2 regions of the Vibrio gazogenes genome follow, and region 1 is predicted to be linked to the other one. Evidence: predicted binding sites of a transcription regulator. Region 1 holds the regulator's gene; the other holds the start of a gene.
What was found. Region 1 encodes MetJ, which represses methionine synthesis genes. Its sites were predicted from a motif close to TTAGACNTNTANANGTCTAA; they were not measured.

Region 1 (3,429 bases):
GATGGAAGGAAAAGCGTTACTTTTCAAACGATTCGCCGGTCTGGACTCGTTCGATATTCAAGTGAAACACCGTACCATTGATGAGTTCGTCGAGACGGTTGCGAATATCGCGGATACTTTTGGAGGCATTAATCTGGAAGATATCAAAGCACCGGATTGCTTTGAAATCGAACGGCGCCTCATCGAACGTTGTGATGTCCCCGTATTTCATGATGATCAGCACGGTACTGCAATCGTTACTGCCGCAGGCATGCTCAATGCAATTGAGCTACAGGGAAAGGACCTGAAGGAGTGTACGATCGTTTGTCTCGGCGCTGGTGCAGCAGCCACTGCTTGTATGGAGCTGCTGATCAAATGTGGTGCAATGCGTGAGAAGATCTACATGCTGGACCGTAAAGGCGTGATTCACACTCGCCGTAACGATCTGAATGAATACAAACAGTTATTTGCCAATAATACAGATAAGAGAACCTTGGAAGACGTCATTCAAGACGCTGATCTATTCCTTGGCGTTTCCGGCCCGAACCTCCTGCCACCGGAAGCATTAGCCCTAATGGCAGAAAAACCGGTTGTATTTGCTTGCTCAAACCCAGATCCAGAAATCAAACCGGAACTGGCTTACCAAGTCCGCAATGATTTGATCATGGGCACGGGTCGTTCCGACTACCCAAATCAGGTCAACAATGTTCTCTGCTTCCCGTTCATCTTCCGTGGTGCGCTGGATATTCGAGCCAGCGAAATCAACGATGAAATGAAAATTGCAGCGGTTGAAGCGATTCGCCAACTTGCCAAAGAAGACGTACCGGCAGAAGTTCTGGCTGCGGCCGATATCGATAGCCTTTCATTCGGCCCCGAGTACATTATCCCCAAACCGATGGATCCACGTCTGTTGCCACGAGTCGCCAGAGCCGTTGCGCAAGCCGCCGTTGATTCAGGTGTTGCTCGGATTTCAATGCCCGAAGGCTACATGCAAGATTAATCCAACACACTGGTAGAACATCACGGATACAAAAAAAAGAGGATACACGGCGTGTATCCTCTTTTTATGACTTGTTTTTAATCGCTTGATTCAAGCTGGGATCTTTTGCAATGCTTGCTGATAGCTCGCCAGTTGAACAACCTGTTTATGATAGCGTTGAATATTGGGATAGGCAGACAAATCCGCCCGCATATCGGCAAGCTGTAAGACCAGATGCATCTGAAAATCTGCACCACTGAGCTGCTCTCCGGCAAACCATGAACGTTGCGCAAGCGTATCATCAATATAACGCAAGAAAGTAGACACACGAGGCTCAATCACTATCTGATCCATCTTGTTGAGAAAAGAACCAATCAATGGACGCAACAAGAATGGGAGTTTTTCTCTCGATTTGATAAAGATCAGCCGCATAACCAGCCACATCATGAAAGAACCTTCAGCGGCATGTAACCAATAGCGATAATCCAGTAAAGCCTGCCCTGATTCAGGCCGGAAACGACGTTGATGGTCATAGGTATCGATTAGATACTCGATAATAGCACCTGACTCGGCAATGGTTTGTTCACCATCAACAATCATCGGAGACTTGCCTAACGGATGAACCGCTTTCAAAGACTCCGGAGCCCCCCAAGTCTTTGGATTTCGGCTATAATGAACGACTTCATATTCGAGTTCGAGCGCTTCCAACAACCAGACCACACGTAATGCCCGAGACTGTTCAAGGTAGTGAACATAGATCATATCAAACGTCCCTTATCTGCAAAGGAAACAACCAACTTGCTGTATTGTTTCCCTTGTTGAAGAAATTGATTTCATATTCTCTGAGGTTAAAGCAATGCGTCCAAATCAGCCAACATGACAAAAAATACGTTATCTGCCTGAGAAGCCAGACTCCTGTGAATTAGTCATCATAAGATTCAAATTCAATGCCCATTTCGGTCATGATTGCTTTTGCTTCTGTGGGAATATCATCCGGGCGATCTTTACGCAGATCTTCATCCGTCGGCAAAGGCTGACCAGTATATGCATGTAAAAACGCCTCACACAAAAGCTCACTATTTGTGGCATGACGTAAGTTATTGATCTGGCGTCTTGTCCGCTCATCAGTCAATACTTTGAGAACTTTCAATGGGATAGAAACCGTAATTTTCTTGACCTGCTCGTTTTTCTTACCATGTTCAGCATAAGGACTTATGTATTCACCATTCCAATCAGCCATTGCTTCCCCTCATTGCCGGAATTCGTCATTATTATCAAAAAAAGTAGGTGTTAATTTTAGCTTTATTTACTGCTATAAGCAAAGACATATAGACGTCTAGAAGTATTGACGTCCCATTAGAAAATCAGTAAAGTGAGCAGCCATGTCCAATCCGTGTCGATTGAGATCGACAGTTATGAACGACATCTGCCATCAAGTAGGAAGGAATTACATATGAGCACTCATAAACCTGCAACCATCGCCGTTCGAACGGGTATTGAGTCAGACACGCAATATCATGCAGTCGTTCCACCGATTTATCTCTCAACGAATTATGGATTTCCGGCATTCGGTGAAGTCCCTCAGTACGATTATACCCGTTCCGGTAATCCGAACCGCGGACTGCTGGAACAAGCACTTTACGAACTGGAAGGTGGACAGGGCGCCGTGATTACCAACTGTGGTACATCAGCGCTTAATCTATGGGTTTCTGCCTTCATCGGCCCCGATGATCTCATCGTCGCACCGAATGACTGTTATGGCGGCACGTATCGTTTATTCAATTCCCGCGCCAATAAAGGTGACTTCCGGGTGTTATTCGTTGATCAATGCGACGATGCAGCGCTCACGGAAGCTCTCGCCCAGAAACCGAAACTTATTTTGCTGGAAACACCATCCAACCCGCTCGTTCGGATCGTTGATATCAAAAAAATCTGTCAGCAGGCAAAACAAATCGGCGCTTTAGTCGCTGTTGATAATACCTTCCTGACCCCAGTCTACCAACAACCTTTGTCGCTGGGTGCTGACTTTGTGATCCATTCGACGACAAAGTATATCAATGGCCACTCAGATGTGATTGGCGGCGTGATCATCAGTAAAACTGAAGCACACGCGGAACAGCTTTCCTGGTGGGCAAACTGTATCGGCGCCTCCGGTACCCCATTCGATAGTTATATGACACTTAGAGGGTTACGCACCTTGGGCGCAAGAATGCGTAGTCATGAAGAAAATTCACTGAAAATTCTCGCTTACTTGCAGTCTCAAGCGCTGATTGGAACCATTTATCATCCGAGTTTACCGACCCATCCCGGTCACGACATTGCGAAGAAGCAACAAAGCGGATTTGGTTCGATGCTCAGCTTTGAATTTGCGGGAAGCCATGAAGCGCTACAACAATTTGTGAGCCGGCTCAATCTGTTTTCATTAGCTGAATCACTCGGTGGTGTCGAAAGTTTAATTTGTCACCCGGCAA
Region 2 (3,429 bases), 1.7 Mb from region 1:
CTGCAATGATTTTTTCAAAATCCAAAATCATAATCAGATGCCCTTCTTTGCGCACAACGGCAACAACACAATCCTGCTCACCAGCTTCAAGAAACTGGCTTGGCGATTCGACGTCATTCCAAGAAATACGATGAATTCTGCTAACACTGTCGATTAAGAAGCCATTCGTCATCCGGTTAAAATCCGTCACGATAACAAACTTGCTCTCAACATCCGGTGACTTCGGGATACCAAGCCAACCGGCCAGATCAACCAACGGGGTTAATATATCCCGAGAAGAAAATACCCCGATCATATGAGGCTGAGCATTCGGATAATCTGTAGTATCCGGAACTTGAATGACTTCCCGGACTTTTGCAACGTTAATACCATAGTAACAAGTTTTAGTGCCACCATTCGGTAGACGTTTCTCTATATGAAACTCGATAATTTCAAGCTCATTGGTGCCGCTTTCTGTCAAGATTGTACTAGTTGGATTACTCATACCGCTCTACTTCTATTCTGGATTGACCCGGGCTGTAAAAAAACAGCAATTTTAGCATTGTTATTGTAGATCTTATCTACCCGACTATCGCTATTTTATTGATGAATAAACGAAAGAATATGACCAGTATCTGATTGTTTCATCTCAAACAAAAAGTTTTTTTCATCAGAGCAATGCCGATCACATAGATGTTCCGCATTCATATTGTCAGGGTTTTGTAAAAATAACAATAAATTCATCAGCTAAGTCAGCGTCAGTATTATGGACAAATTGACTGAAGCACACCACAGATGCAAGAGACTGTTATTACGAAAACAACTTTAGAAATTTCATTATAAATTTTGGCAAAGATCACAAGGAAATGATGATTTATGTCCTCGGTCTCACCATATAGATTGTATACTTTTTATACGAAGTGTTGGAACTATTGCATATATTATAAATATCATCCAAAAAGTATGTGATACACCGAGAAAAGATTGGAAGAGTAATAATAGAAGGAACATATAATGAGACGTGATGAGCTAGGTATTTGTTTATCCCATGAGATGCTGGTAGACAATTTAGATTCAACTTTTACTTGTATCCGGGCTTATAAAGCCGTAGTCGATGATGTCGATGATTTACCGCCTTTGCTTGCATTTCCTCAAATGAAAGGCAAAGACGTCCTATTGTCGATGAAAGGCAAACATAAGCTTACATGGCGCGCAGATTTCTTCTGCCCAAGTTTTCATAAATAAATCTGACTACGATTCTGTCATCTCATCTCTTGTTACCACAGATAGGCTAATCATTCAGTGTGAGCGTTTATCTGTGGTGATTTTCGTCATATTTGTCTCTACGATTTTACTTTTTCCATCGTTCAGTATGAAATTGGCAGCCCCTAATAACAATCAAATATCAGCTCACATGTAGACTTGATTTTTTCTCGACATATGTGATCGATTCGGTTAAGTTTAGATGTATAGACGTCCAGATAGATTTATTGTGAGAATGATACTGTGCCGATAAAGATTCCTGATCAACTTCCTGCAACTGATGTTCTTCTGCATGAGAACATTTTCGTCATGCATGAATCTCGAGCTTCTACTCAAGAAATCAGACCCCTCAAAGTACTGATACTAAACCTGATGCCTAAAAAAATTGAGACCGAAACTCAATTTTTACGCTTGCTCTCCAATAGCCCCCTGCAGGTAGATGTTGAACTTTTGCGAATTGATAATCGTCCGAGCCGCAATACGCCCGAAGAACATTTAGATATGTTTTATCGGCAATTTGAGATGGTGAAAGACCGTTACTTCGACGGATTAATTGTGACGGGTGCACCGCTGGGATTGGTAGCTTTTGAGGATGTCGTCTACTGGCAGCATCTGGAATCCATCATCCAGTGGGCGAAAGATCATGTGACTTCAACTTTATATGTCTGTTGGGCTGTTCAGGCAGGACTCAATATTCTCTATGGATTGCCAAAACTAACACGTAAGGAAAAGCTCTCCGGAGTCTATACCCACTCCTTACAGAAAGATTTTCATCCCCTGATTCGTGGATTTGATGACTCTTTTCTTGCCCCGCATTCCAGATATGCAGATTTTCCTGTCGATTACATTCGAGAAAATACCAGTCTCGATATCCTTGCGGCTTCAGAAGATGCAGGGGTGTATCTGGCAACCAGCCCGGATAAACGTCATGTGTTTGTGACCGGTCATCCTGAATATGATGCCTTCACACTACACGGTGAGTACGTCCGGGATCTAGGCGAAGGCTTGGAGCCAACCATTCCGGTTAACTATTACCAGAATGATAACCCCGACAATCCACCCATCGCCAGTTGGCGAAGTCACGGACATTTGCTGTTTTCAAACTGGCTTAACTACTGTGTTTACCAGCAAACGCCTTATGATCTGGAACATTTCAGTGAAGATAAGTTCACCAACGACGATTAAAACAACGCCATTTCATCCAAGAGCGGCCGGTTGAGGCCGCTCTTTTTTTATCTGCGTCGCAAGATATTCACTGCCATATTTCATCGCTGCTGAATCGCTATATCATCCGTCGGATAAATAAGAGCGTGATTGAGCGGAGGCCATATGACACGTCGATTCATTCTAGGGTGCTGGTTTGTCATTTCAGGTTGCAGCCATACGATCCCCTCATCTTCTGAGCATGACCGGATTGCAGATGCCAGAATTACGCTAAGTATTGCTTACCTTCAACGTCATGAACCTCAAAAAGCGCGGTTCAATCTGATACAGGCTGCCAAAATCGCACCTCATTATATTCGATTACAACTCGCACAAGCCTATTACTATGAAACGGTAGGTGAAACCGATAGAGCCAAACAACAATATGTACTGGCACTGAATGAGCACCCGAACCATCCGGATGTATACAACAACTATGGGACATTTTTGTGTAAACAGGGGGAGATCAAACGGGCCCAACACTATTTCGCTCAAGTTTACTCGAGAGCAAACTATCCTCAGATTGCCGCCAGCTATGAGAATGCCGCACTCTGCTCACTTAAATCCGGAAATGCATCACAAGCAAATCAATATTTTTTACAGGCACTGAATCATGATCCCAAACGATTCCAGTCTCAGTTCTACCTCATCCAGATGGCAATCAAGGCCCGGCAATTTACTGTTGCCAGAACTCGTCTTGCTACGTTTATTCAAGATTTCGGAACAACAAAACAATCGCTGGCATTTCAGCATCAATTAGAGCAGGAGATGAATCGCCATCGCTAATCACGAGGTGTTCTCGGCCAACGCATGGGATGATAGGGTTTCAACTTATGTCGTTGTTTGTAATGGAGGCGTCTGCGTTTTAAAACATATTGTGTGCGGTGAATCCGCAAATATTCTCGGATGATCAGCCGAATGAATAAAATCAGTCCAACCGCAAGCATAATCCCAATCACGATCAGAGCCGGGCGGCATAACCAA

Region 2: metA (homoserine O-acetyltransferase MetA) is a predicted target of MetJ. The motif match lies at 1,441-1,460, and genes of this name have one in related genera.

The regions. Positions count from the first base shown of each region.
Region 1 covers NZ_CP092587.1:242,439-245,867, reverse strand. The annotation lists gene MKS89_RS01070 (malic enzyme-like NAD(P)-binding protein) at 1-979, shown strand, start outside; gene MKS89_RS01065 (glutathione S-transferase) at 1,070-1,720, opposite strand; gene metJ (met regulon transcriptional regulator MetJ) at 1,881-2,198, opposite strand; gene MKS89_RS01055 (O-succinylhomoserine (thiol)-lyase) at 2,412-3,429, shown strand, end outside.
Region 2 covers NZ_CP092587.1:2,022,751-2,026,179, forward strand. The annotation lists gene MKS89_RS08975 (chemotaxis protein) at 1-484, opposite strand, end outside; gene MKS89_RS08980 (hypothetical protein) at 994-1,224, shown strand; gene metA (homoserine O-acetyltransferase MetA) at 1,486-2,427, shown strand; gene pilW (type IV pilus biogenesis/stability protein PilW) at 2,572-3,231, shown strand; gene MKS89_RS08995 (hypothetical protein) at 3,228-3,429, opposite strand, start outside.